One region of the Bradyrhizobium sp. BEA-2-5 genome, then DNA from elsewhere that is predicted to be linked to it. Evidence: predicted binding sites of a transcription regulator. Region 1 holds the regulator's gene; each other region holds the start of a gene.
The links. The regulator LexA, encoded in region 1, represses DNA repair genes until DNA is damaged. The targets are predictions, from matches to a motif close to TGTTCNNNNTGTGTTCNG.
Positions count from the first base shown of each region.

Region 1 (9,875 bases):
ATCACCTGGGTGATCGCGCGCGAGGACGGCGACTGGAAGATCGTCTGCCACCACGTCTCGTCGCAGACACCGCTGATCTAGGCTCAGCGCTGGAGCTGACACAAAAAGTCGAGGGCCGGCGGGCCCTCGTAGTCAGGGAGGGTGCGCGGGGCCGGGCGCCTCGCGGCTGCACCCAACTCGCAGGCTATCCGGATCGCGCTGCATTGCGACGAGGGACCAAGGTCGTAGGCTGCGGAGCGCGGCTTCCGGCCGCCCGGACGGCAGCATGGTCGTCGGCCCGCGGATCAGCAGCGGCAACACATCGCAGGTCGGACAGATGCTTTTTTGTCCGCGCCGCACCATGTCTTCGGAAGAAGGAGGTGAGGATCATGCGCATTCAACACTGGCAGGATGCTGCCAGCCTGTTAGTAGGCGCCTGGCTGGTCGCATCGCCGTTTGCACTGGGCTTCTCCGGGGCAGCTCTCTGGATCTCCATCGCGCTCGGATTGGGCGTCGTGCTGTTCGCCCTGGAGGCATTCATCATTCCGTCCTATCTGGAGGAATGGGGCGAGATGCTGATGGGGTTGGCTCTGGTGGTCGCACCCTGGACGTTCAACTACCAGCAGGGATCGGTCACGACGAGCAGCGTGCTCGCCGGCGTCGTGGTGATCGTGCTCGCTTGCTGGGAGCTGGCGATCGATCGTGATTTCGCCACCTGGTGGCACGATCGCTGGCATCACCGAGCTGGCTGAGAGGAAGCTGACTGAGACGTTGGCCTGACCGCCAACCAAGGGCGGCCGGAGAGGTTGGAACTGCGTAGTGCGGAATCCCCTCCATGCCGCTCCGACGTAACGCGGATGCAGGTTCTACAGAGACATCACGCCAGAGACGGCGGGTACGGGACGATTCAGAAGCGTCGTCCCGCACTCGCTGGACGGCGGCCATGGCGCCCGCTGCAGGGTGAGAGCGTTTTCGAGCGACGTGGATACCGGTTCGCGTAAGGAAAACGCGTCAAAACAAGATCCTAGGACCCCGTTCCGATCCCATCGGAACGAGGCTCTAGTCGCCCGTCAGCAAGGTGACTCCGTCACGATGCGGCTTTCGCCTCGATCTGCTCCCAAATTCTGGTCTTGCGCGTCTCGGGCATGATGAAAACGGCGATCACGAAGCACACCGCGGGAACGACAATCGGGTAGATCAGCGCGTAGCCGATGCTGCCGGTCGCCGCGAAGGCGGCTGATGTGATGAACGGCACCAATCCGCCGCCCCAACCATTGCCGATATGATACGGCACCGAGACCGAGGTGTACCTGATCCTGGCCGGGAAAAACTCCGCCAGGAACGCGCCGACCGGCCCGTACACCATCCCGACGTAGCAGACGAGGATGAAGATGATGAAGACGGCCACCGGATAGTTGATGTGACCCGGCTGCGTGACCATGCCGAGCCACAGATACAGCGGATAGTAGGTGATCGCGGCAAGCAGCATTCCTCCGAGGATCACGGACTTGCGGCCGATCTGATCCGACAGCCAACCAAAGAAGATCAGGCTCGGCGTTGCGATCAACAATGCCGCTCCCACGATGTAGGCCGAGGTAACCGCATCGACCTTGGAGACCTGCTGCAGGAAATACAGTGCCCAGAATTGACCACTGTACCAGACCACGCCCTGTCCAATCAGGACGACGATAGCGATCAGGATGTACTTGATGTTGGCGCTGAGGAAAGCTTCCCGCCAGGGATTCCTGGTCATCTGTCCCTGTGCCTTGATCTCCTGGAAGATCGGCGTCTCCTGGAGCTGCAGGCGGATGTAGATGGCGATCGCCACCAGCAGGAACGAGAGCAGGAATGGTACGCGCCAGGCCCATTCGTCAAAGGCCTGATTGCCGGCCCAGGTTCGGGTCAGAACGATCACCGCAAGCGACACCACGATCCCCAGCGTCGGCGAGGTTTGTAGCCAGCCCGTGTAGTAGCCGCGCCTGTCGTCCGGAACATGTTCGGCGACGTAGGTGATGGCGCCGCCATATTCGCCGCCCAGGCACAGACCCTGGATCATCCGCAAGCCGAACAGAATGAATGCGGCCGTCAGGCCGATCGACTGATACGTTGGGATCAGTCCGATCGCTCCCGTTCCCAGGCCCATTCCGCTCAGCGTAATGAGGAATGTATATTTGCGGCCGACCCGATCGCCCATCCATCCGAACAGGAAGGCCCCCAGCGGGCGGATCAGGAATCCCGCAGTGAACAGCGCGATCGTGCTCAGCAGGGCTGCGACGGGGTGGGATTGCTCAAAGAACTTGACCGACAGAACCGCGGCCAGGCTGCCAAAAATATAAAAGTCGTACCATTCAATGATGTTTCCCACTGACGCAGCGACAATCACGCGGCGAAAATCGCTTGGTACTTGAATTGCCATGTGCTGCTCCTCTCAAATGCAAACGCTACTCCTCGCGTTTTTCAGCGATCTATCCGCTCGCGGAGTGCGCGTGGTGCACGGCGTTACAGGCGAGATTTTGTGCGTTCGTCCGCAACGCCTGATCTCAGGGGAGTTGTGGCCACCTGAGAGGAGCTCCAGCGGCCTTCAAGTGCCGCGAGCCGTCACTGCCTCATCCCGGTCTCTTTGGGAGCGGAGGCATCGGGACAGTCTATTCCTAATGTGATCTGTATCTTAGTGAGACTTTCGGCTCGATCGATTTGACGCAGGCGGCAGCTGCGGCCCGGCGCGAGCTAGGCAAGGTGCAGGACGATCCAGATACCCGGGCGTCGCCGGCCCGTATTCTGCATCCGTTCCGCTAGTCGGGTGACGGGGCCATCCGCTAGCCTGCCGCCCGGCAGGGATCGCAAGCGGAATGGCGGAGCAGGGCACGACGCCGGGCGGCAAACGCGGCTACGCGGGGACGTGGCCGCCGCGCGCGGCCGCGCCGGCCGGCGGCTTTCTTCCGGCGCGCGTCGGCACCTGGAAGCCTCTCGTCGAGACATTGCGGCAGTGGGCCCGCGCCGAGGCGGGCGCGGGCCGCCTGTTGCCCTGGGTGCCGGTGGCGTTCGGCTCCGGCATCGCGTTCTATTTCGCGGCCGAGCACGAGCCGGTGCTGTCGGTCGCGGCCACCGTCGCAATCCTGCTCTGCCTGCTGGCGCTGCTGCTGCGGCGGCGCAGCGTGTTTCCCGTCATCGCGCTGCTTGCCGCGGTGGCCGCGGGTTTTGCGACGGCGACCTGGAAGACGGCGCGCGTGGCTCACACGGTACTGGCGCGGCCGATGTTCTCGGTGGCGCTGACCGGCTTCGTCGAGACGCGCGACATCCGCGAGAAGACCGATCGTTTCGTGCTGCGCGTGGTTTCGATGGAGAGCCCGCGCGACATGACGAAGCTGGATCGGGTCCGGCTCTCGGTGAGGAAGGGCACCGCGCCCGATGTCGGCAGCTTCGTTGAGTTGAAGGCGCGGCTGTTGCCGCCGCTCGGGCCGCAGCGCCCGGGCTCCTATGATTTCGGCCGTGACCTCTATTTCCAGGGCATCGGCGCCTCCGGCTTCGTGATGGGCGCGATCAAGACCAGGGAGCCGCCGGCGGCCGGCGGCTTTGCGCTGCGCTACGCCGCCTTCATGCAGGGCCTGCGCGACGCCATCGACGCGCGGATTCGCACGACGCTCGAAGGCGACAATCGCGCGATTGCGACCGCGCTGCTCACAGGGCGGCGCGACGCGATCACCGCGCCCGTCAATGACGCGATGTTCGTCTCGGGGCTCGGCCATGTGCTGTCGATCTCCGGCTATCACATGGCGGTCGTCGCCGGCGTCGTGTTCTTCGCGGTGCGCGCGCTGCTGGCGCTGATTCCGGGGCTGGCGGCGGCGCATCCGATCAAGAAATGGGCCGCGGCGGCCGCGCTGGTCGCCGCGGCGTTCTATCTGTTGCTGTCGGGCGCGGAGGTCGCGACGCAACGGTCGTTCTTCATGACCGCCGTGGTGCTGCTCGCCGTGATGGTCGATCGCCGCGCCATCACGTTCCGGACGCTGGCGGTGGCCGCGCTGATCGTGCTCGCCGTCGCGCCCGAGGCGCTGGTTCATCCGAGTTTTCAAATGTCGTTTGCGGCAACGCTCGGGCTGGTGGCGCTGGTGCAGATCGGCATGCCGAACCTGCTAGCATCGCCCGATCATTCCGCAACGGCGCGGATCGCGCTATGGGGCGGTCGCGAGATCGCGATGCTGTTCCTGGCCTCGTTGATCGCGGGGCTTGCGACCACGCCCTATGCCGCGTTCCATTTCCATCGCGTGACGCCCTACGGGCTGCTCGCCAACCTCGCGGCGATGCCTGTCGTCTCGGCGGTCGTGATGCCGGCCGGCCTGCTCGGGCTCGTCGCCATGCCGTTCGGCTTCGACGGACTGTTCTGGGCGATCATGGGTCTTGGCATCGACTGGATGATCCTGGTGACGCAATGGGTCGCCGCACTTCCGGGCGCGGTCGGCCGCATGGCGGCGTTCGGCATCGGGCCGCTGATCGCGGCGAGTGCCGGCATCATCCTGCTCGGGCTGCTGCGCACGCCGCTGCGCTGGTCAGGCGCGGTGCTGCTGCTGGTGGCCTCGGTCTGGGCGCTCAGGGTGCCGCAGCCGGACGTGCTGGTGTCGGGCGACGGCCGCAACGTCGCGGTGCGCGGCGGTGACGGACGGCTACATCTGATACACAGCGCCAAGGATGCGTTCCTGGTCAGGGAGTGGCTGGCGGCGGACGCCGACGCGCGCACCGCCACCGATGCGTCGCTCGGCGAGGGCGTCTCCTGCGATGCCGGCGGCTGCGTGACCCAGGGACCCGGCGGCGCCTTCGTCGCGCTGGCGACCCGGCCGGAGGCGCTGGCGGACGACTGCGAGCGCGCAGCCCTGATCGTGACGGCGCGGCCGGCGCCGCAGGGCTGCGCGGCATCGGTGATCGATGCCGAGCGGCTGCGCCGCCACGGCGCGCTGGTGCTGCGACGGATCAGGGACGGCTACGCCGTCGATGCAGTCAAGCCCGGCGGGATCGACCGGCCGTGGTCGCCAGCGGTTCCCGGCGACGGCGAGAGCGAGACGACGCTGCGCGCGCCCGCCGCCGCGCCGCGGCCTGCGGTGGATGCGACGCCGGCCGAGACCGATCTGCAGGGCGATGATTAGCTGTGGTCTGGCGAGGGGGCGCTCGGCAGCTCGAACAGGCCGAGATGATATTCGTCGGAGTCGGGGGCGTCAGGCTTCTTGACGAGAGTAAAGGAAGCCTCGGGAAATTGCTCCCAGACTTTCAGGTCGTCGGCCGTTACCGTCAGCCAACCGAACCGGAACAGGTAGCGGCCCGGTTGCGTGACGCGTCCAGCCTTTTGCCATGTGACCTTATCGACCACCGCGCACGTCCTCCGTGCCCGATGATGCGCCAAGGCGCCGGCCGACGCAAATCTCCTTCTGCGCCCCGGAAGCGGGAGTCCGGGGTCGCCCGAAATTGCTTAGGTCATCCGCCGCCGAACAGCTCATTCCGCGGCGAAGATGCGCTCAACCCAAAAACAGCGTTGCGAATGCGGAGGGCCGCCGCTCCGCAACCTTCGGCTTCTGCTCGACCGGCGGATGCAGTGCCGGCAATTGCAGCACGCTGACGCGCTGTCCCTCGACCAGCTGGGTCACCAGCACATGGCTGCCGTCGGGGAATTCGACCGCGTCATGATGCCGATCGGGCACGTCGGGCTCGACTTCGTTGAACACGCCGACGCGATAGTTCAGCGTCTTGGTCCAGATCCAGCGGCTGTCGTAGCGAACGTTCTCGGCGAAAGCGAGCTCGGTGCCCGGCAGCATGCAGACCGCGACAGTGGGATCGTTCTCCGAAGCAAAGCCGCGGGTCGACGTGCCGCGGAACGTCGTCGTGATCAGCGTCTCTCCGACAATGGCGGGGCGCGATGCCACGGCGTGCAGACTATAGTCACACATCGGATGGCTCCTCATTTCGAGGTAGCGACCCGTGCCTCTCCTTGAGGCATTAGGGCCTCTACCAGAGTGGACGATAGCGAACGAGCGTCTGCTCGTTTCTGGGCGATTGTACGACTGGTCCGAGATCGCTCCGATCACAAACACGCGACGCTGCGCGAGAGGTATCGGAGCGCATCGGGCAGGCCGTACGCTACACTATCATGCAAGGAACGATCCGACGTGTTGCTCGTTCCCGGCCGCCGCAAGTATTTGCAATTCAGTACTTGCGGTAAAGCCCGATCAGCTTGCCCTGAATCTTCACGCGGTTCGGCGGAAGAATGCGAACCTCATAGGCGGCATTGGCGGGCTCGAGCGCGATAGAGGCCCCGCGGCGGCGGAAGCGCTTGAGCGTGGCTTCCTCGTCGTCGATCAGCGCCACCACGATGTCGCCGGTGTCGGCGCTCTCGTTGCGCTGGATCAGCGCCATGTCGCCGTCGAGGATGCCGGCCTCGACCATCGAATCGCCGCGCACTTCGAGCGCGTAGTGCTCGCCCGAGCCGAGCATGTCGGGCGGCACGCTGATGGTGTGGCTGCGGGTCTGCAGCGCCTCGATCGGCGTGCCGGCCGCGATGCGGCCCATCACGGGCACCGCGACGGGACGCTTGCCGTCGTCCTCGGCAATCGGCGGCGTGCTGGCGCGCCGGCCGAGAGTGCCCTCGATGACGCTCGGCGTGAAGCCGCGGCGACTGCCGGCGGCGGCCTGCAGCTCGGGCAGCTTGATCACCTCGATGGCGCGGGCGCGGTTGGGCAGGCGGCGGATGAAGCCGCGCTCCTCGAGCGCAGTGATCAGGCGGTGGATGCCTGACTTCGAGCGCAGGTCGAGCGCATCCTTCATCTCGTCGAAGGACGGCGGCACGCCGCTTTCCTTCAGACGTTCGCTGATGAATCGCAGAAGCTCGTATTGTTTGCGCGTCAACATCTCGACCAAAATCCCCCGGTTGATGTCGTTCAATTCCGAGACTCTTCTGGTGGGGCCTGCAGGCCGGGCCTGACCTCAGGAGCGTGTGCTCAATGCACCTGCTTCCACGCGGCTTCCCGATTGTAGACACCAGTACTCGAAACAAATCATGAACGGACACTATATGTTCGATATGTGTTCCGCAACTGCTTAATTTACGGTGAACGTGTCGGGCAACGCACAATCGGCGGGGCTCGAAAACCCTATTCGGGCAGTGTCAGGATCTCGCATTCGCTGCCTTTGACGGCAGCCGCCGCAAACGGCGGACGCACGAGAAGTGCCCGTGCCGCAGCGAGATTCCCGAGCAGCGACGAGTCCTGCTGCGTCACCGGGGTTGCGATCAGCGTGCCGTCCTCGCGCGCTTCGAGGCGCGCACGCAGATAGTCCTCGCGCTGGTCGTTGGCACCGAGATCGCGGCCCAGCACGGCGCGCTCGCGGCGATGATGAATCACTGAACGGCCCGACAGGGCGCGAATCAAAGGCACCATGAACAGGAAGGCGCACACGTAGGACGACACGGGATTGCCGGGCAGGCCGATCACGCGCATTGCGCCGAGCCGTCCGTGCATCATCGGCTTGCCGGGCCGAATCGCGATCTTCCAGAACGCCATCGAGATGCCTTCGTCCTTGAGCGCCTGCTGGACCAGATCGTGGTCGCCGACCGAGGCACCACCCGTCGTGATCAGGATGTCGGCGCCGGCCTCGCGTGCCCGGCGGATGCCGGCCGTGGTCGCCTCCACCGTGTCGGCGGCAACGCCGAGGTCGACGGTCTCGGCGCCTTCGGCGCGCGCCAGCGCCCGCAGCGCGTAGCCGTTGGAATAGACGATCTGGCCGGGACCGGGCAGCGAGCCCGGCATCACCAGCTCGTCGCCGGTCGCCAGCACCGCGACCTTCGGGCGGCGGCGCACCGCCAGTTCCGGATAGTTCATGGCGGCCGCCAGCGACAGCGCGCGGTCGGACAAGCGGCTGCCGCCGGCGAGCAGCACCTCGCCCTCACGGAAGTCGACCCCGGCCGGGCGGATGTGCCGCCCGACGCTGGCGGCCTCCGAGATCGTGATGTGGTCGCCGTCGACGGCGGTGTCTTCCTGGATGATCACGGCGTCGGCACCGCTCGGGATCACGCCACCGGTGAAGATCCGCACCGCCTCGCCGGCGCCGACCGTCCGCTCGAACGGCCGGCCGGCGGCGACTTCGCCGATCACCTTGAGCCGGGCCTTTAGATCGGCCGCATCGGCGGCGCGCACGGCATAGCCGTCCATCGCCGACATGGCCTGCGGTGGCTGCGTGCGCCGCGCCGCGACGTCGCGCGCAAGCACGCGATGGTAGGCCTCATCGAGCGCGACCATCTCCTCCGGCAGCGGTTCGGCGCCGGCGAGGACGGCGGACAGGGCATCGGCAACCGGCATCAGGGCCACGCTCAGAGCTCCTCAATTCCTAATGTTCAATACCAAGTGCGGTCAAAGCCCTCGCCACGTCATCCGTCGATGTCACGTGGATAGCATGAAGGCCACGCGCCCGTGCACCTTCGATATTGGCGGCCAGGTCGTCGAAAAACAGGATCCGCGACGCCGGCACGCCGATGGCTTTTACCACATGATCATAGGCCTCGGCGTCGGGTTTACGAAAGCCGATGCTCGACGACAGGAAGACGTTGCGGAAATGGCTGAGCAGCTCGGCATGGGTGACCGAGAAATGCGCGACATGGGCCGGATTGGTGTTGGAGAAGGCGTAAAGCGGCATCCGTTTGGCGGCCGCCGCGAGCAGCGGGGCGATGCCCCGCATCTCGCCGGTGAAGATCGCATTCCAGCCTTCGAGGAACTGGGCGTCCGTGATGTTGATGCCGAGCGTCAGGCGCAGATTCTCGAAGAATGCCGCGTCGTCGATCCGGCCGATCTCGTGATGCTTGAAGCTGTCGTCGACGACAAAGCGCGTAGCGAGCTCGGCGGGCGCGCAGCCGGCATGCTGCGCCCAGCGCGCCATCACCTTTTCAAAGTTGATGTCGAGCACGACGCGGCCGATATCGAACAGCAGCACGTCGACGGAGTTGGGAGTGAATTGCGCGGTCATTGCGTGAAACCGTGTACGAGAATTGCGGGCGGGCGGCAATCTCCTCGATTTGTGCGGCAGGTGTGCGACGGGCGTTAAGCGCGCCGTCGTCCCTGCACGCGCGGGTGTCATCACCCGCACGCAAGCGGGCGATCCAGTATTCCAGTGACGGTTGTGATTGAGCCGAGAGGCCGCGGCGAAGTGGAAGGCGTGATTTGCTACCCTTCCAAAAGGAAGAAAGAACTCCAGCTCGCGCCATATCCACCGCCGTCGTCCCGGCCTAGGTGTTTTGTCCCAGGCTTTGATGGTGCATTCTTATCGCACGATTCGAAGGATGCGCTATGGGACAAGTTTTACACGGCTGCGCCACCACGACGGAGGCGGTCCGTCGAGCAATACAAAATAGTCAAGAGAGCCTGAGAGCGCTCGCCAAGCGCTACGGGATCAACCAGAAGACTGTCGCGAAGTGGAAGCAGCGCGACACCGTCGCTGATCTTCCGACTGGCCCAAAGGAAGCCAAGTCGACTACCCTTTCCATCGAGGAGGAGGCAGTCATCGTCGCTTTCCGACGGCATACGCTACTGCCGCTTGACGATTGCCTCTATGCGCTCCAGCCGACCATCCCGCATCTGACGCGATCATCTCTGCATCGCTGCCTCCAGCGCCACGGCATCAGCCGATTGCCGGAGGTCGAAGGCAGCAAGCCTTCGAAGAAAAAGTTCAAGGCTTATCCGATCGGCTATTTCCACATCGACATCGCTGAGCTCCAGACCGCTGAAGGCAAGCTCTACCTCTACGTCGCGATCGATCGCACCAGTAAATTCGCCTTCGTGCAATTGGTCAGCAAGACGGGAAGGACCTCCGCCGCGGCCTTCCTCAAAGCTCTAATCGCGGCTGTCCCCTACAAGATCCACACGGTTCTC
Region 1 is NZ_CP136629.1:4,574,769-4,584,643, reverse strand. It holds gene RX327_RS21420 (YybH family protein) at 1-81, shown strand, start outside; gene RX327_RS21415 (SPW repeat protein) at 369-731, shown strand; gene RX327_RS21410 (MFS transporter) at 1,067-2,395, opposite strand; gene RX327_RS21405 (ComEC/Rec2 family competence protein) at 2,829-5,114, shown strand; gene RX327_RS21400 (hypothetical protein) at 5,111-5,335, opposite strand; gene RX327_RS21395 (hypothetical protein) at 5,481-5,909, opposite strand; gene lexA (transcriptional repressor LexA) at 6,166-6,867, opposite strand; gene glp (gephyrin-like molybdotransferase Glp) at 7,110-8,321, opposite strand; gene RX327_RS21380 (HAD family hydrolase) at 8,341-8,973, opposite strand; partial or broken gene RX327_RS21375 (IS481 family transposase) at 9,294-9,875, shown strand, end outside.

Region 2 (9,875 bases), 3.7 Mb from region 1:
GTGTCCGATAGCGAGCAGGCCGAGGTCACCGTCAGGCCCGTGCGCTTGCCGTGCACGGCGCCCACCGTCACCAAAGCGACGGCACCGGCGCATTGGCGCATCGCCTGCTTGAAACTCTGTGCGTCGACCGTCATGCCGCAAACCCTGTTTGAGCATGATCCTGCTCGAAAAGCCGCTTCGCACTTTGCGCCAACGCGGCCCTCCGGGTCCGGATCATGCTTAGGTAAAAAACACTCCGTTCAAGATATGCGAGGCGGGGTGCGAGGCAAGCCCCGCACCCCGCGCAGCTGTCATGCAGCCTTCTCGAACTCGGCGCCGAGATGCTTGAGGCGCGGCATCACCTCGTTCTTGAGCAGCGAGAGCGAGTGGTGCCAGGCTTCCGGCTTGTGCTTGTAGTCGAAGCCGAACACGCAGAGCACGCCGAAGCCGCCGACCTCGTCGTAGATCTTCTCGATCTTCTCGGCGACCGTCGCGGGCGAGCCGACGATCCAGTTCCGCTTGGCGCAATACTCGACCGTGACGTCGCTGTCGGGCACGTCGGGCGCGTGCTTCAGATAGTCCTTGAAGCCGAAATGGCCGAGCAGCGGCAGGAAGTACTCACCCATCATCCGGCCCATCATGTCGCCGGTCGAGAGCTTCCATGCCTCTTCATCGGTGTCGGCAACGAACACCTCGCGCACCAGCCGCCAGTCCTGCCGGTTCGGCTTGCGCCCGGTCTTGGCGGCCCCGATCTCGACCGAGTCCCAGTGGCTGCCGACATAGGCCGGGTTGAGGTTGAGGCTCATCGGGATGAAGCCGCGCTCGCCCGCAAGCTTCAGCGTGTCCGAGTTCTTCGACAGGCCAGCGACGCCGATCGGCGGATGCGGCGCCTGCAGCGGCTTGATGTGCGGCTTGAGGAAATCGAACATCGTGTCCGGCTTGGAGACCGTCCAGAACTTGCCTTTGTAGGTCCAGGGCGCGGGATCGCTCCACATCTTCAGGATGATCTCCAGCGCCTCGCGGGTCATGTCGCGGTTCTGCCCGCTCATGCCGTCGACGTTGAACATCGCCCAGTCGCTCGGCAGGCCGGATGCGGCGACGCCGAAATTGAGCCGGCCCTCGGAGAGATGGTCGAGCATCGCAACGCGGTTCGCGAGCTCGGCGGGATGATGATAGGGCAGCAGGAAGCCGCCCGGTCCGATGCGAAGTTTTTTGGTCTGCATCAGCGCCTGCGCGATCAGCAGGTCCGGCGTGGGATTGGGTTCCCAGGGCGCGGTGTGATGCTCGCCGATCCAGGCTTCCTGATAGCCGAGCTCGTCGAGCCAGCGCAGCGTCTTCAGGTCCCAGTCGTGGCCCTCCTTCAATCCGCACTCCGGCGGGTGAGAGGGCATGGTGAAATAGCCAAGCTCCATGTGCGTTTCCTTCCTTCGCGTTGGGTTCGGTCATGCAATGCGTCTTGCCGCGCATTGCATGACGATCAGCAAGCGCTGTGCCAGCGGAGGAAGTCGCAGGGATGGGTGGGAACGGCCGAATTTCGGCCGGCTGCGGCCGATCGGCGGGTGCGAGAAGGCTGACGACGTCTCATCGTCGCGAGACGTGTCGCAACGGTGAGACGCGCCGGCAAGCATTCCCGCTGTTTACTCGGGCGGCCTCCGCACACACGGAAGCAGATACTCTCGCGGAGAATCCCCTCACCCGAACTCGAGCTTTGCTCGAATTCGACCTCTCCCCGCAAGCGGGGCGAGGTGAAGCGCACAGATTACCCCGCCGCGCGGCGCGGCTGGGCGTTGGTGTCGGGCTCGGAGGGTGGAGGAAGCTGCATCAGGATGGTCTGGCCCATCGAGGCGATCTCGATGCCCTCCTCCTGGAAGCGCAGCTTCATGCGCCGGTTGAATTCGCGCTGGACCGGCCAGCGCCCGGCCTCGGTGCAGCGGATCTGGCCGACGATCGACACCATCGCACCGTCGACCTTGTCGACGCCCCACAGTTCGAGGTCGCTGCGAATCAGTGCGCGATACGCCGTCTCCTGGCGCATCTCGTCGACGATGTCCTTGAGGATCTGGCCGGCACGGTCGGTGTCCTCCCTGTAGGCGATGTTGACGCTGACGGAGGCGTTGCCGGCGCCGCGGCTGGCATTGGTGATGGTCGTGACCGCGCTGAAGGGCACGATATGGACTGCGCCGTCGCCGGCGCGCAGGCGAATGGTGCGGATCGAGACGTTCTCGACCACGCCCGAGAGCCCGGAGACGCTGACATTGTCACCGACCTGGACCGTGTTTTCCAGCAGCAGGAACAGGCCGGTGATGAGATCCTGCACCAGCTTTTGCGAACCGAAGCCGATCGCGATGCCGACGATACCGGCACCCGCGAGCAGCGGCGCCACATTGACGCCGATCTCGCTGAGCGCCGTGAGGCCGACCACCGTGGCGATCAGGCAGAGCAGCGCCGTGCGCAGCATCGGCTGGAAGGTGCGCAAACGCGCGGCGCGGGCATAATGGCCCTCGCGCGACAGGGTGTCGATCTGCCGGTCCATCAGCGCATTGGCGACTTCCCAGATCACGGCCGCGGCCAGCACGGCAAGGCCGATCGTCACCACGGCGGAGATCAGCCTGCTGCCGATCTGGCCGCCATAGAACCAGACGATGGCGTCGACGCCCCAGACTTCGAGCACGGCGACGAAGCCGATGAAGGCGATCACGCCGGACACGATCCTGCGCAGCAGCGGCAGATAGCGGTTGGCACGGGTCTCGAGGCCCGGAAAGCGCTGGATCAGCTCCGGGCTGATGCGGAAGCCGCGATCGATCAGGCTCAGCACCACCATGGTGACGAGGCGGGTGACCAAGAGCACCGCGATGGTGCCGACGAAATATTGCAGCAGCAGCGAATAGCCGTTGCGGATGTTGAGCGCCCAAACCGCCCACAGCGCGAGATCGAGCGCGATGGCCAGCACATGCCAGAGCGCCGCGAGCCGGTTGCGCGCCCGCGCCGCAAACCCGATGCGATCGGCCGGGGCGCGGATGACGTCGGCGACCTGCCGGCGGCACTGCAGGATGATGACGACAACGAACAGATGCACGACCAGCATCACCATGCGCAGCAGCGCGGCGTAACCTGCGCGGTGCAGGCCGAGCAGCAGCGCCACATTGGCAAAGGCGATGCCGGAGACGCCGACGCCGACGATGCGGCGCGCCCAGATCTCGATATAGGCGGCCGTCTCGGCGCGCACCGGGAACAGGCCGAATGGCCCCGCCAGCGCGCGCACCGCGCAGATCAGGACGCGCGAGAACACATAGGCGTTGACGACGGCAAGGATCACGAGCCGCGTGGTCGACTGATCGCCGATCTCGGTGCCGAGCAGCGCGGTGGCGATGCCGCCGAACACGACAACCGGCAGCAATTCGAGCAGCAGGCGGCCGAGCACGAAGGGCAGCCGGACCAGCGACTGCCAGGCCCGCGCCAGGCTGAGCCGGCGCCGCTGCAACTCGGGCGCCGGCGTGACGTCGGCAACCGACGACGGCGGATCGACGCTGGCGAGCGTCTGCACCGGCACGCGCGCGGTCTGCGGCAGCCGCGCTTCCAGGAACGCGACCGGCCGCTTGATCAGGCGGAACACCACCCATTCGGCGGCGAGCGCGCAGCCGAACACCAGCGCCAGCTTCCAGGCGATCTCGATCAGGAGGTTGTAGGCCGCGGGATCGTTCGCGGTCCGCATGATCCAGTAATAGAACGCCGGGAAGTGCGTGAGCGTCCGCGCCACGTCGGTGACCTCGCGCGACATCTCGCCGACCTGTTCCGACACCATCAGCAACAGCTGTGCGCCGAGGCTGTCGGCGGTGAGCGGGATCGGCGAATGCTGCTCGGGCGCAGGCGCCGGCTGCGCCGCCGCCTGCGGCGAGGCATTGGCGATGGCGCGCAGGGTGTTGATGATCTCGCCGCGCTTCTTGTCGTCCTGCAGCGTGTCGAGCGCACGTTTCGCCTGCTCAGGCGTCAGCGCGTCGCCGGTAGCGGGTTGCGGCGGCGCCGGCTTGGCGGCCGGCTGCGCAAGCGCGGGAGAGACGAACAAAGTGAAGACGAGAAGCAGCGCAAGGCGAAGTTTGTGCGACACGAGGGCCTCATAAAATAACTGCGCGACCGCAAACCCTTGGGAGGAATCTGCTCTCGCGCTCGCGCCATGTCGGATACTCCTTTTCGCCCCGATGGTGTGTCGGAAGTTTGCCGCTGTGACGGCCATCTCTTGGCATTTGCCGCAACACAATCGTCACAGGCGTTGAGCCGCGTTTACACTTCCAGTGCGCGTTCCCGGCCGATCGGCCCGCTACACGTCAGGGATGAAGCGGCAGAATCTTTCGCTTGACGCGCGGGAGCCACCGTGATGTTCTTATTTTGTTCTTTTTGTTCCCAATTGCGTTTCGAGGGTTTCATGCACGACGTGTTTAGTGACGACGGTCCGGTGCGGCTCTTCATTCACGACGACGATGAGACCCCGCTGGAATTCGTGCAGAATTTGTTGTGTACGGTGTTCGGGAAATCCGAGCAGGAAGCCATCGCCTCCGCTGCCTTGATCGAGGCCAAGGGCGCCATTCCGTGCGGTCCCTATCCGGGACCGGTGGCACGGGCAATCTTCAACTCGGCGAAGTGGCTGATCCGCTCCAACGGCCAGCCGTTGATGATCACCACCGAGTCCGCCGACGCCAGCCGCCCGTGCGATCTCTGCGAAGCCCCGAGGGCCGTGATGGAGATTCTGATCTCCGGTACGACTGCGTCGCTGTGCAGCGACTGCCTGCTCGCTGCACGCCGCAGCTCGGAAGAATTGCCGGGCGAGACGTTTCGGTCCGCTTACGTTGCGCTCGACTGGCATTTCGCCGGCGTGCCACGCAACCTGATCGTGACACGGGCGCGACAGTTTCCGGGCCACATGCGCGCCGACGTTCAGGTCGCGATCGACAAGCTGTTCACCGATCCGATCCACTTCTTCGGCATCCATGAAGAATATCGCTACGAGACGCTGGACTTCGCGGCGCTGATGAAGGCTGGCCGGAATGCACCGGCGATCGCGCCGCCGCAATATCGCGACGTCGATATCGGCGAGGCCGAGCCGGTGAAATGCCTCGCCAATGGACTATGGCTGTGCCGAACCGGCGAACTGCGCTACGCCGTGCTGCTGACGTTCCATCGCGAATATAATCACGAGCCGTCGCTGCGAATCGAGCTTGCGTTGCCCGCCGGGGCGACCGGCAATGCTTTCGTGCAGCGCACTTTCGCCGAACTAGAAGCCGCCGTACATGCGGCGCGATCCTATCGCGGCAAGATCCTGTCACTGGAGGATGGCGCCAATTATCGCGGACGTTCGCGTGGCTTGACCGTGCATCGCCTGCCGACGGTCGCTCGCGATGACGTGATCCTGCCGGACCGGACGCTGCGGCTGCTCGATCGCAACGTGCTCGGCTTTGTCGAAAGCCGCGATCTGCTGCGCGAGCTCGGCCAGTCGACCCGCAAGGGCATCCTGCTCTACGGCCCGCCCGGCACCGGCAAGACCCACACCATTCGCTATCTCGCCACCAACCTGCCGGATCACACCACGCTGATCATCACCGCCGAGCAGGTCGGGCTGCTCGGCGCCTATATGAACCTCGCGCGGCTGCTGCAGCCCACCATGGTCGTGATCGAGGACGTCGATCTGATCGCACGCGACCGCGAGGACATGGGCGGACCGTGCGAGGAATCACTGCTCAACAAGCTGCTCAACGAGATGGACGGCCTGAAGGAGGATTGCGACATCCTGTTCGTGCTGACCTCCAACCGTCCCGAAGAGTTGGAGAGCGCGCTGGCCGGCCGGCCCGGCCGCATCGACCAGGCGATCGAGGTGCCGCTGCCCGACGAGACCGGGCGCGGCAAGCTGATCCGGCTCTACGGCAAGGGCCTGCCGCTGGAGCAGCCCGTCATCGACGACGCCGTGCGACGCACCGAAGGCGTCAGCGCAGCCTTCATCAAGGAGCTGATGCGCCGTCTCGCCCAGGCCAGCATCGTCAGGGACGGTGGCCGCGAGGTCACCTCCTCCGACGTCGACGGCGCGGTGAACGAAATGCTGTTCGACGGCGGCCGGCTCAACGCCAAGCTGCTCGGCGGCGCGCAGGGGATGAGTGCCGGGTGATCGCCGATCAACCCGCAAGAGCAGCCGGCAGCAGCAACTCCCGCTCGCCAGCAACAACGCGGGCAAGCTCTTCCGACACGCGCGCGAGCACGCGGTCCCAGGCCTGCGGCTTGTCCTGGCGGAACAGTCGCATGGTCGGATACCACGGCGTGTCGGAGCGGTCGCGCAGCCAGCGCCAGTCGAGCGCATAGGGACACAACATCCAGACCGGGCGGCCAAGCGCGCCGGCGAGATGCGCCACCGAGGTGTCGACGGCGATGACGAGATCGAGCGCGCAGCAGGCTGCCGCGGTGTCGGCGAAATCGCCGAGCGTCGGCGCGAGGTCGATGATACCTGCGCCGAGGCCCCGCAGCACCGGATCATCGTCCGGCCGCGGCTCCTTCTGCAGGCTGTAGATCTGCACGCCTGATGTGACCAGCCGCGGCAGCACGGCGTCCGCCGGCAGCGAGCGCTGGCGGTCGCCGTTGTGCCTGGGATTGCCGGCCCAGACCACGCCGACCTTCAGCGCGGTCACGCCGGCGAGCGCCTCGCGCCAGCGCGCGAGCTTGCCGGCATCTGCCCGCAGATAAGATGTCGCTGCGGGAATGGTCTCGACGGTGGTGCGGAAGATCCGCGGCAAGCTCAGCAGCGGCAGTTGCAGATCGAACGGCGGCAGCGGCTCGCCGCGCGCGAACACCGCGACATCGGGCAGCATCGGCCGCAGCAGCGCGACCAGCGCCGGCTGCACCTGCAGAATGATCCGGCCGCCTCTGCCCGCCAGCATCGGCACGTAGCGGACGAAATTGATGGCGTCGCCGAGTCCATATTCGGCAAACAGCAGCAGCGTGCGTCCGGCAAGCGGCTCGCCCTGCCATTCCGGCTCGTCGAACACGGGATCGCCGTCGCTGAGCATCTTGGTCTTGCGGCGCCACCGATACTCCTCAAAGCCCTCCTCGAACTCGCCGTTCATCAGCAGGAAATGCGCGTGATTGTAGTGCGCCAGCGGCTGCTCGGGATCGAGCGCAATCGCCCGGCGCGAGGCCACCAGCGCCGCATCGATCTCGCCGGCATTGCGCAGCGCGACCGCGAGGTTGGCGTGGCCCTTGGCATAGAGCGGCTCGAGCTCGATGGCGCGCCGATGCGCGGCGACCGCGGCCTCGACCAGGTTCTGCGCCTCGAAGATGATCCCGAGATTGGTGTGCGCGGCGGCGTAGTCCGGCTTCATCGCCAGCGCGAGCTCGGCGCAGGCGATGGCGTCGTCGACCTGTCCGAGCTCGAACAGGCAGGCGCCGAGATTGTTGAGGATGACGTGATCGGACGGGTCGCGCGCCGAGACCTGGCGATAGATGCGGACAGCCTCCTCGCGCTCGCCCGCCTCGTGCAGCACCATCGCCAGCAGGCGCTGCGGCGCGATGTTGCCGGGATCGAGCGCGATCGCGCGGCGGTAGTGCAGGATTGCGTCCTCCAGAAAGCCCTGGCGATAGAGCGCCGCGCCAAGGCCGCAATGCAGCCCGACATTGTCGGGATCCGCGGCAAGTCCGCGGCGATAGGCCGTGGCGGCCGCCTCGTGCCTCTTCTGATCGGTCAGCACATTGCCGAGGTTGAGCCAAACGCCGCGGTAGACCGGATCGCGCGCGATCACCTCGCGATAGGCCTGTTCCGCCTCGACCGGCCGCTGCTGCCCGGCCAGCGCGACGGCGAGGTTGAATCGCGCCCGCGTCAGGCCGCCATCGAGCGCGATCGCGCGGCGGAACGCGGCCTCGGCCTCGTCGAAACGCGACAGATCGCACAATGCGACGCCGAGCTTGATGCGCAGGCCGGCGTCCTGCGGCCGCAGCGTCGCGCCGCGCTCGAACGCCGCCGCCGCGCCTTCGTGCTCGCCCTTCACGGCGAGCGCATCGCCGAGCGTGGCGAAGGCCGGCGCATGATCCGGATCGAGATTGAACACCCGGTTGAGCAGCAGCGCGCCTTCCGCAGCACGATCGGTCACGAAGGCGATGACGGCGGACAGATGCAGCGTCGGAACATGGTCGGGATGGGCGGTGAGGATGTCGCCGCACAGCGTGCCGGCCTCCGCCGCGCGGCCCGCGCAGTAATGCGCCACCGCATCCCGCAACATCCGATCCACCGCCACGCTGCCCACGATACCGCCCCTGCCAAAGTCCCCGATGCGGATTAAACGGGCGGCGGCGAGAAATCCGGCACGCGAAGTTCCGATTGAACGATCATGATCCGGGTCCGCGCCCCGACCTCTTCTCCTTCCCCCTGAAAGGGGGAAGGTCGGGATAGGGGTCCGGCCACGTGCACCGGTGCCCGCCGATAGAGCTGATCCCCACCCGCTTTGCTCTGGCGAGCAAAGCGACCTCCCCTTTTCAAGGGGAGGCGACCACGAGCAATGATGCGCCCGCCATCGCCGCTCTTGACGTTTGCCGCATCATGTAACATATGCGGTTACATGATCCGCGATAGCCGCCTGTCCAGCGTCCTGCATGGCCTGCTCCACATGATCGGGGCCGGCGAGCCGGTGACGTCGGAGCAACTTGCACGGGCGATGGCCACCAACCCGGTGGTGGTGCGCCGTGTGATGGCGGGGCTGCGCGAGCAGGGTCTGGTGCATTCGGAGAAGGGCCATGGCGGCGGCTGGACCCTGGCGCGCGATCCCGCCGCCATCACGCTCGCGAACATCTACCGCGCGGTCGGCGCGCCGACGATCGTTGCGATGGGCCATCGCTCGGAAAATCCCGGCTGCCTGGTCGAACAGGCCGTCAACGACGCGCTCGGAGACACGTTTCGCGAGGTCGAGGCGCTGTTCCTGAAGCGGCTCGGCGCGGTGACGCTCGAAGCGCTCGCGAGGGATTTCAAGCGCCGGCTCGCCAAACACAAGCAAAGTCTCGAGGACCAGATTCATGCAGTCAAGTGAGCAGGCGAAACCTCTGCCGTACAACGATCCCGCGCATTGGGACAAAATGGTCGCCGCCTATGAGGCACAGTCGCAGCCGTTCACGACATTGTTCGCCGACGCTGCGGTCGCAACGCTTCCGATCGACCCGTCATCCAGGGTGATCGACGTCGCCACCGGCACGGGCGCCGCGGCGCTGGCCGCCGCCCGCACCGGAGCCGAGGTCACCGCGATCGATTTCTCCGCCGGCATGGTGGCGCGGGTCCGGGCGCATGGTGTGGCGAATATCGAGGCGCGACAGATGGACGGCCAGGCGCTCGATCTGCCGGATGCCGCGTTCGACGCGGCAGTGTCGGTGTTCGGCGTGATGCTGTTTCCGGACTGGCGCGCCGGCCTCTGCGAGATGGCGCGTGTGACGCGACCGGGCGGATCGGCGGCGATTGCGGTCTGGAAAAGCGCCGATGGCGCCGCCGTGCATCTCTTGCTCTCGCAGATCATCCGGCGGCTCTATCCCGACAAGGTCACGCCGATGCCGTGCACGGGCCTCGCCGAGCTCGCCGACCCCGGCCGCCTCGCCGCTGCGCTCATCGCCGCCGGCTTCTCCGATCCGGCGATTGCCGAGATCACCCACGACTTCAAACTCAATGTCGCCAATCCCGCCGACGTCGACAAATTGTTCGAGTTCATGCCGCATTGGAGCGGGCTCGATGCAGACCAGAGCGCCGCAGTCGCGCGCGCCTTCCGTGCCGAGATCGAGCGCAGGCGGGTCGGCGACAGCTTCGCGATTCCGTCGACCGCGCTGATCGCGACGGCCCGGCGGGCTTGACCGAAACAGCCGCGATCCGGCCATGCGAGGTCATGGCCGCC
Region 2 is NZ_CP136629.1:849,269-859,143, reverse strand. It holds gene RX327_RS03930 (flavin reductase family protein) at 1-134, opposite strand, end outside; gene RX327_RS03925 (LLM class flavin-dependent oxidoreductase) at 291-1,391, opposite strand; gene RX327_RS03920 (mechanosensitive ion channel domain-containing protein) at 1,739-4,084, opposite strand; gene RX327_RS03915 (ATP-dependent Clp protease adaptor ClpS) at 4,400-6,130, shown strand; gene RX327_RS03910 (tetratricopeptide repeat protein) at 6,138-8,228, opposite strand; gene RX327_RS03905 (Rrf2 family transcriptional regulator) at 8,565-9,029, shown strand; gene RX327_RS03900 (class I SAM-dependent methyltransferase) at 9,016-9,834, shown strand; gene RX327_RS03895 (hypothetical protein) at 9,875-9,875, opposite strand, start outside.
Region 2: the regulator LexA is predicted to act here: its motif matches at 4,353-4,370, upstream of RX327_RS03915 (ATP-dependent Clp protease adaptor ClpS).

Region 3 (9,875 bases), 4.0 Mb from region 1:
CTCGATGCGCAGATCGATGCGGTCCATGAGGGGACCGGAGATGCGCATCTGGTAGTCGGCGGTGCAGCGGTCGACAGGTGCGCGCTTGCAGGCATAGCCGGGCTCGAACGCATTGCCGCAGCGGCAGGGATTCATCGCCGCGACCAGCATGAAGCGGGCAGGGTAGGTGACGCGGTGATTGGCCCGCGACACCGCGACTTCGCCGTTCTCCAGCGGTTGGCGCAGCGAATCCAGCACGCGCGGATCGAACTCCGGCAGCTCGTCGAGGAACAGCACGCCCTGATGCGCCAGCGAGATCTCGCCGGGCTTGGCGCGCATGCCGCCGCCGGTGAGCGCGGCCATGCTGGCGGAATGATGCGGCGCGCGGAACGGGCGCCGCGCCGTCAGCGCGCCGCCTTCGATCTCGCCGGCGACGGAGGCGATCATCGAGACCTCGAGCAGCTCGCCCGGCGACAGTGGCGGCAGGATCGAGGGCAGGCGCGCCGCCAGCATCGATTTGCCGGCGCCGGGCGCGCCGATCATCAACAGATGATGACCGCCGGCGGCCGCGATCTCCAGCGCGCGCTTGGCGCTTTCCTGGCCCTTGATGTCGCGCAGGTCGAGCGTGGAGGCGGGCGCCTCGTGCACCTTCGGCGAGGGCCGCGACAGCACCTGGGTGCCCTTGAAATGGTTGGCGATCTGGATCAGCGAACTCGCCGCGATGATCTGGATGTCCGGGCTCGCCCAGGCCGCTTCGGAGCCGCAGGCCGCCGGGCAGATCAAGCCTTCCTCGCGCGCATTGGCGCCGATCGCGGCTGGCAAGACACCGGCCACCGGCGCAATCGAGCCGTCGAGGCCGAGCTCGCCGAGAACGGTGAAGCCGGTCAGCGCATCGGGCGGGATCGCGCCGATCGCCGCCATCAGCCCGAGCGCGATCGGCAGGTCGTAATGGCTGCCTTCCTTCGGCAGGTCGGCCGGTGCCAGATTGACGATGATCCGCCGCGCCGGCAGCGCCAGCCCCGAGGCGATCAGCGCCGAGCGCACCCGCTCGCGCGCCTCCGACACCGCCTTGTCCGGCAGGCCGACGATGGCGAAGGCCGGCAGGCCAGGGGCGACCTGCACCTGCACGTCGACCGCGCGGGCCTCGATCCCCTCAAAGGCGACGGTGGAAACCCGCTGAACCATGCTGCCCCTATTCTTCCGCAATCGAAGGTAGCGGAACCGGGCGGCAAGTGCAAGAACATTACAAGAACGTTCGCGGCGCCGAGGGCTGGTCGCCCGGTGCCAATTCACCGCGCGGCGCATTCGCTTCCGGCCGGCGCGGAAGCGTCAGGCGTCGCTCGCGATGACGCGCGCCTCGCGCGATCGAACACAACTCGCGTCGTCGACAACTGCAGGAATCATTTTCAAGAATCATTCCAGCACGACGGGCATCGCGCGCTTATTGTCGCAGCGTGTCGTCGATTTGCTTGCTGTTTCAGTGATCGCACACTGATCGCGCGCGCAGTCTCGATCTATTCCAACTGCCGAGGTCTGTACTCGCGAGCCCCGCGCTGTAGAGCCGGATCACAAATCCATCCAGGCTGACATCAGGGGCGCCTTCGCGTGATCGATCGACTTGCTTCGCATTCCACCCGTCAACATCCAGCGCTGCGAACGATCGGTCTGTGTACCGCTGCCGTCCTTGCCGCAGGTGTCACGACCGAACGCGCCGACGCGCAATCGGAACTGCCGCCGGTGAGCGTGGACGCGCCTCAGCAGCGCTCGATCACTGCGAATGCAAAACCGGTTCGTCGTCCGGTGACCGCACGCGCGAGCCGCGCCAATCGTGTGGCTCGATCCCAGCAGGCGACGCCGCCAGCGGCGGCACGTTCCGGTGCCGGCGCCGGTGAGCGAGCCGGCGGTCCGGTGGTTGGGTTCGTTGCCATGCGTTCGGGCTCGGCGACCAAGACCGACACGCCGCTGATCGAAATCCCGCAATCGATCTCGGTCGTCACGACGGACCAGATCAGGAACCAGGGTGCGGAATCGGTGGGCGCGGCACTGCGCTACACCGCCGGCGTGAGCGGCGACGTCAATGGCGGCTCGGACACCCGATTCGGCGGCCTCCAGATCCGCGGCTTCGACATGACCATGCCGGGCCTCTACGTCGACGGCCTGCGGATTCCGTCCAGCAACTACGTGCATTTCAACGGCCTCGATCCCTATGGTGCCGAGCGCATCGAGGTGCTCAAGGGGCCGTCCTCCGCGATGTATGGCGGCAGCGGCACCGGCGGCATCCTCAACTATGTGACCAAGCTGCCGACTGCGCAGCAATTCGGCGAAGTCTCGATTTCCGGCGGCAGCTTCAACCGCTATCAGGGCCAGTTTGATATGGGCGGCCCCGCCAACAAGGAGGGGACCGTGCTATGGCGCCTGACCGGCGTGGTTCGCGACGGCGAGACCCAGGTCGACTTCAGCAAGGACAATCGCGTCTTCATCGCGCCTGCCGTCACCTTCAAGCCGAACGAGGATACGACCATCACGATCCTCGCCAACTACCAGAAGGAACGCACCGGCTGGGGCCTGCAATTCCTGCCGCCGTCCGGCACCGTCTGGGCCAATAACGGCCGCTACATTCCGAATACGCGCTTCGTCGGCGAGCCCGGCTTCAACCAGTTCGACACCGAACAATCCTCGGTCGGCTACATGCTGTCGCACGACATCAACGACGCGCTGACCTTCCGCCAGAACCTGCGCTATTCGTGGATGCACAACGAGCAGAAGAGCTTCTACGGCACCGGCTATGCATCGGCGGCCGACGAGGCCGCGGGCCTGCTGTCGCGCGGCGGCGCCGGCGGCAGCTCGACGATCGATTCCTTCGCGGTCGACAACCAGCTGCAGGGCAAGTTCGTCACCGGCATGCTGAGCCACACGACGCTGTTCGGCGTCGATTACCGCAACACGTCGTTCCGCGACATGGCCTCGAGCTACAGCACCGGCAAGCTCAACGTCTTCGCGCCGGTCTATACCAACAGCTGGACCAACAACGGACCGTATGACGATACCGGCGTCAAGCAGTCGCAGGTCGGCCTCTATGCGCAGGATCAGATCAAGCTCGGCCGGCTGTCGTTCCAGCTCGGCGGCCGTCAGGACTTCGTGACCACGGACCTCGACAACAATCTCGCGAGGACGTCGACCTCGACCGATGCCTCGGCATTCACCGGTCGCGCTGCCGTGATGTACAATTTCGACAACGGCATCGCGCCCTATTTCAGCTACTCGGAATCGTTCCTGCCGGTGCTGAGCGTCAATGCCGCCGGCGAGCTGCTGAAGCCGGAAAGCGGCGTCCAGTACGAAGTCGGCGTCAAGTACCAGCCGATCGGCATCAATGCGCTGATCACGCTGGCCGCCTTCGACCTGACCCGATCCAACGTCGTCACCTACGCTCCGCCGTTCTATTTCGCGGAGCAGACCGGCGAGGTCAGGTCGCGCGGCGTCGAGCTCGAAGGCACCGCGACGCTTGTCGAGGGCGTCAATATCCGCGGCCTATGCCTATGTCGATGCCGTGGTCACGCAGGATCCGGTCAATGTCGGCAAGGCGCCGGTCACCGTGCCGCTCAATCGCGCCTCGCTGTGGAGCGATTACACCGTTCAGGGCGGCCCGCTCGCCGGCGTCCAGTTCGGGGGCGGCGTCCGCTATGTCGGATCGACGTTCGGTGACGACGCCAACACCTTCAAGGTACCGGCGTCGACGGTCGTCGATGCGCTCGTCGCCTATACCAGGGACAATTATCGCCTTTCGCTCAACGTCACCAACCTCGCCGATACGCGCTACGTGGCAGCCTGCTACGGCAACACCAGCTGCTTCTACGCGGAGGGCCGCAAGGCGATCGCGAAGCTGACCTATCGCTGGTGATCAGCCAAATGACATGCTGAAATGCACATGAGATCCATCTTCGGACGACTGCATCGTTGGGCGGGACTGCTCACGGCCGGGTTCCTGTTCTTCTCCGGCATCACCGGCGCGATCATCTCCTGGGATCACGAGCTCGACGACGTCCTGAACAGGAAGCTGTTCGAGGTGATGAGCTCCGGACCCGCGATCCCGTCGGTCGAGCTCGTCCGGCTGATCGAGCAGCGCGATCATCGCGCCCGCGTCGTCCACATGTTCATGACGGCGGAGAGAGGCGACTCGCTGTGGTTCTTCGTCATGCCGCGGATCGATCCCGCGACCGGCAAGCGTTACCCGCTCGACTACAACCAGGTCTTCCTCGATCCCAACACCGGTGCGGAGCTTGGCCGCCGCTATTGGGGCGCGGTCTGGCCGGTGACGCGGGAGAACTTCGTCTCGTTCCTCTACAAGCTGCACTACACGATGCACATCCCGGAATTCTGGGGCAGCGACCGCTGGGGCATGCGCGTGCTCGGCGTGATCGCCATCGTCTGGACCATCGATTGCTTCGTCGGCTTCTATCTGACGCTGCCCTCGCGGCGGCGTGCAAAGGCGGAACGGGCGTCGGTGATATCAGGCCGGCGCGGCAAGGGTTTCTGGACGCGCTGGGCGCCGGCCTGGACCATCAAGACGTCGGGCAGCGCCTATCGGATCAATTTCGACATCCACCGGGCCTTCAGCCTCTGGACCTGGGGTGTGCTGTTCGTCATCGCCTTCACGGCGTTCTCGCTGAACCTCTATTTCGAGGTGTTCTCGCCGCTGATGAAGATGGTGTCGAACTACACGCCGACGCCCTACGAGCAGCGGCCCTATCGCAATCTCGACGATCCGATCGAGCCAAGAATGACCTACGCGGAGATCGCCACGCGGGCCGCGGCCGACGGCAAGGCGCGCGGATGGACGACCCCGGTCGGCTCGATCAATTACGGCCCGGCCCATGGCGTCTATGCCGCCGCCTTCTTCCACCCCGGCGACGACCACGGCGCAGGCGGCGTCGGCCCGGCGCAACTCTACTACGACAGCGAGGACGGCCGCCCCATCGGCGAGCGACTGCCCTGGGTCGGCACCGCCGCCGACATCTTCGTGCAGGCGCAATTTCCGCTGCATTCGGGCCGCATCGTCGGGCTGTTCGGCCGCATCCTGATCTCGGTGATGGGATTGGTGGTCGCGGCGTTGTCGGTGACGGGCGTCGTGATCTGGTGGCGCAAACGTCGTGCGCGGATTGGCGCGCGAGAGACGATGCGCACACGCCCCGGGAGCCGCCTTGCGCCGGCGGAATAGGCCGGGCGCCCCGTGGGCTCCTTACACCGGGCGACAAATGCATTCGGGAGCGGCGGCGACCGCTCCCGAGGCAGTCCGCAATCAGCCCGTCACAGGTTCATCTTCATCGGTTCCGGATAGTAGTGGAATCCCTCACCGGCCTTGGCGACATGACCGTAGCCCGGCCAGGCGAAGTGATAGGACATCACCGGCGTCTTGTTCGCCGCGAGCATCGTGAGCAACTTTACACGCGATTCCGCGGCCTGCTTCGGATCGGTGTCGTAGGAGAACTCCATCCGCGGCCGCTCCAGCAGCAGCACCGAATGGTGCGAGAGGTCGCCGAGGAAGGCGAACGATTTCCCCGCCGACGAGACCATGAAGATGGTGTGGCCGACGGTGTGGCCCGGTGCCGCGATCGCCTGCACGCCGGGCAGGAATTCCTGGCCGTCCTTGAAGAACACGATGCGGTCGCGAACCGGCAGCAGGTTCTTGCGGGCGTGGACGACGAAGTCCTTGGCCGGGCTGCCGAGCTTGGCCTCGTCGGTCCAGAAGTCGAAATCGGTCTGCGAGATGTAGACCTGCGCGTTCGGGAACAGCGGCTTGTCGTCGGCGCCGACAATGCCGCCGATATGATCGATATGCGCGTGCGACAGCACGACGGCGTCGATGTCCTCCGGCTTGATGCCGGCTTCCTTCATGCTCTTCTGCTGCCGGCCGGTGGTCGGACCGAAGGCCTTCGAGCTGCCCATGCCGGTATCGAACAGGATCAGCTTGTCGCCGGTGTTCACGATCGGCGAGTTCTGTTCGAGCACGACGTTGTCCGGCGACAGGAAATTGTCGGCGAGCATCTTCTTGACCTCTTCCTTGGGAACGCCGGTGAAGGTCCCCGAGGGATCGCCGAGCGGCAGCGGCCCGTCGGATACGACGGTCACCTCGGCATCGCCGAGAATGAATCGGTGCCAGTAGGGCGTCTGCGTGCCGAGCTTCGGCGCGCGTGCCTGTGCGGTGCCCCCGAGCAGGGTGCTGGCGCCGAGACCGGCACCGAGCGCGAGCAAGGATCGTCGTGAGACATTGAGCGTCATAACGTCTTCCTCCACAATTTTTATGATATTTTCGCGTTGTTGCCCGCGCGTTGACCCGCTGCTTGACCTGACGCAGGCAAGAGGATGCTGCCCTCGCCCGCGCAAGCTGGCAAGAAGAATAAGGAGAACGCATGCGTGGTCGAACGCCGACTGGATTTCAGCCGGCCGTGCGGCGCACAAGGGAGGGTTATCTGGCGGCGCGCTTCTTCTCGATGGTATCCCAGATCATCGCCGCGACGTCGGGGCCATTGAGCCGCTGGATGGCGCGGATGCCGGTCGGCGAGGTGACGTTGATCTCGGTGAGGTTGCCGTTGATGACGTCGATGCCGACGAACAGGAGGCCGCGCTGGCGCAGCGCCGGGCCGACGGTGGCGCAGATCTCGCGCTCGCGCGGGGTGAGCTCGGTTTCCTGCGCCGCGCCGCCGCGCACCATGTTGGAGCGGAGATCGTCGGCGGCCGGCACACGGTTCACCGCGCCGGCGAACTCGCCGTCGACCAGGATGATGCGCTTGTCGCCGTGCTTCACCTCGGGGATGAACTGCTGGATCACCCAGGGCTCCCTGAACGTCACCGAGAACATGTCGAACAGCGAGCCGAAATTCATGTCCTGCGGCATCACGCGAAACACCGCCGCGCCGCCATGGCCGTGCAGCGGCTTCATGACGACGGCGCCGTGCTTGTCGCGAAACGCGTTGATCTCATCGAGGTCGCGCGAGATCAGCGTCGGCGGCATCAGCTGCGGAAAATTCATCACGAACAGCTTCTCCGGCGCGTTGCGCACGGAGGCGGGATCGTTGACGACCAGCGTCTTCGGATGGATGCGCTCCAGGAAATGTGTCGAGGTGATGTAGGCGAGGTCGAACGGCGGGTCCTGGCGGAGCAGCACCACGTCAAAGCCGTTCAGCGCTTCGCGCCTGGGCTCGCCCAGGGTGAAGTGGTCGCCGGGCTCGTCGCGCACGGTCAGAGGCTGCACCGGCGCTACCAGCTCCTCGCCGCGCAGCGAGAGCTTGTCGGGCGTGTAATAGGACAGGCCATGGCCGCGCTTCTGCGCTTCCAGAAGCAGCGCAAAGGTGGAATCGCCCTTGATGTTGATGCGGGCGATGGGATCCATCTGGACGGCGATCTTCAATTTCATAGGCATGTTCCGCGAGGTCTGAGGATAACGTTAAGGGCTGGCATCGAATGCCGCTAACAGATGGCGCGGCAGGCTCTTCGGCGCAATCAGCATCGCGTCGAATCGCAATTCGAATTCGGCATGCTCGGGATGCGCTACGAGCCAGCCTTGCGCGGCGTCGATGATGCGCTGCTGCTGGCGCGGCGTCACGGCGAAAGCGGCGTCGTCGAGGCTCGCCCGCGCCTTGACCTCGACGAAGGCCAGCAAATTGCGCCGGCGCACCACCAGGTCGATCTCCCCAAAGGGGGTACGGAAGCGTCGTGCAAGGATGCGATAGCCCTTGGCGATCAGAAGGGCTGCGGCGCGGCTCTCCGCCGAGATGCCGGTCCGGAACGCCGCGACGCGCCCGGGCGAGGCGCTGTCAGTCTTCGCCATTGCCGTCCCCGATGGTCTTCGCAAGCTCGAGGGCACGGGCATAGACCTCGCGGCGCGGCCGGCCCGACAGTGCGACCGCATGCGCCACGGCATCCTTGACGCTGCCGCGGCCGAGCTGCGCCCGCAGCAGATCGTCGAGCGTATCCTGGTCCATCACCCCGGCATCATCGGCCGGAGGTCCGATGACAAGCACGAACTCGCCGCGTGTTTCGAGCGCGTCCGCGCTTGCCGCCAGCTCGGCGACCGGCGCGCGCGTGATCTCCTCGTGCAGCTTGGTCAGCTCGCGGCAGATCGCGGCATCGCGACCGGCCATGATCGCAGCGAGATCGCGCAGCGTGTCCTGTACGCGATTGCCTGATTCGAACATCACGAGCGTCGAATCGATCCTCGCCAGCTCGTTGAGCCGGGCGCGACGCGCGTGCTCCTTCGCGGGCAAAAATCCCTCGAAGAAAAACCGGTCGGTCGGCAATGCAGCGACCGACAGCGCCGTCAGCACCGATGATGGCCCCGGCACCGCGATGACGGCGTGCCCGGCGGCGCAGACCTCGCGCACCAGCTTGAAGCCGGGATCGGAGATCAGGGGCGTACCGGCGTCCGACACCAGCGCCACCGAGCCGCCTTGCGCCAGGCGCTCCAGGATCTTGGGGCGGGCCTGGGCCGCATTGTGCTCGTGGTAGAGCGCGAGCTCGGCGGCGATCGCATAACGCTCGGTCAGCCGGCGGGTGATCCTCGTGTCCTCGCACGCGATGACGTCGACACCGGCCAGCGTTTCCAGCGCGCGCAGGGTGATGTCGGCAAGATTTCCGATCGGGGTCGCGACCAGATGGAGCCCGGGTGCGGCCCTCGGCGCGGCCAATTGCTGGCCGCCGATCGAAAAGGTTCTGGCCGCAGCGCCTGTCGTGGCATCCGAACTGTGGAGGGAACTGGCTTTTGCGCGCATAATGCCAATCTAGAGGGATGGCAGCGCTTGCGCCACATCCGCAAACGGCGGTGACGGAACGCTGCCTGACGGGGGAAATGGAGGCCGCGGCAAGGGCGCCGCGGGGCCATAATCCTTTTGTTTTAGTTAACTATTCGCCGAGAATATGCCTGAATCCACCCGCCTCATCAGAGCTGGATGGAGTCCTGGCTGATCACGGTCGGCCAAGAGAAGAGAGACGATGGAAGGCCCGCATCACCGCAAGTCCCCGCCGTCGGGCACCACCCGGCGGACCGCGCTCGGCCTCATCGTGGGCGCGCCGTTGCTGACGGCGTGTTCCGGCGTGCAGCAGAGCTTGAGCCAGTTTTCCACTCCGTTCGGCGGCAACCAGGAAGGCGGTCCCGCCGGACCGCAGCAGCAACCGCAGGCGGTCGGCACCGGGCAGGTCAAGATCGGGCTGATCCTGCCGCTGTCGGCTTCCGGCAATGCCGGCCTCGCGGCGCAATCCATGCGCAACGCCGCCGAGATGGCGCTGGCCGAGTTCCAGAACCCGAACATCCAGCTCCTGATCAAGGACGATGGCGGCAGCCCGCAGGGCGCATCGCAGGGTGCCCAGCAGGCACTGTCCGAAGGCGCCGAGATCATTCTGGGACCGCTGTTCGCAGGCTCGGTGCCGGCCGTCGCGCAACTGACGCGGCCGCGCGGAACCTCGGTGATCGCATTCTCCACCGATTCGAGCGTGGCCGGGCGCGGCGTCTATCTGCTGAGCTTCCTGCCGGAGTCCGATATCAACCGCATCGTCGACTACTCGGCGGGGATCGGAAAGCGCTCGTTCGCCGCGATGGTGCCGGACAATGCCTATGGCAACGTGGTCGAGGCCGCGTTCAAGCAGGCGGTCGGCCGCAAGAACGGCCGCGTCGTCGCATTCGAGAAATATGGCGCCGATCGCGCGACGCCGGCGCGAACCGTGGCGCAGGCGCTCGGCCAGGCCGATGCGCTGCTGATCGCCGACGATGGTGATTCGGTCGTCGCGACCGCCGATGCCTTGACCGCGGCGGGCGCGAACCTGCGCAACATCCAGCTGCTCGGCACCGGCCTGTGGGACAATCCGCGCGTCTATGCCAGCGCCGCGCTTCAGGGCGGCCTCTATGC
Region 3 is NZ_CP136629.1:190,462-200,336, reverse strand. It holds gene RX327_RS00915 (YifB family Mg chelatase-like AAA ATPase) at 1-1,164, opposite strand, end outside; partial or broken gene RX327_RS00910 (TonB-dependent siderophore receptor) at 1,888-3,877, shown strand; gene fsrB (siderophore utilization protein FsrB) at 3,905-5,194, shown strand; gene RX327_RS00900 (MBL fold metallo-hydrolase) at 5,284-6,255, opposite strand; gene gshB (glutathione synthase) at 6,443-7,390, opposite strand; gene RX327_RS00890 (YraN family protein) at 7,421-7,804, opposite strand; gene rsmI (16S rRNA (cytidine(1402)-2'-O)-methyltransferase) at 7,791-8,744, opposite strand; gene RX327_RS00880 (penicillin-binding protein activator) at 8,965-9,875, shown strand, end outside.
Region 3: the regulator LexA is predicted to act here: its motif matches at 1,216-1,233, upstream of RX327_RS00915 (YifB family Mg chelatase-like AAA ATPase).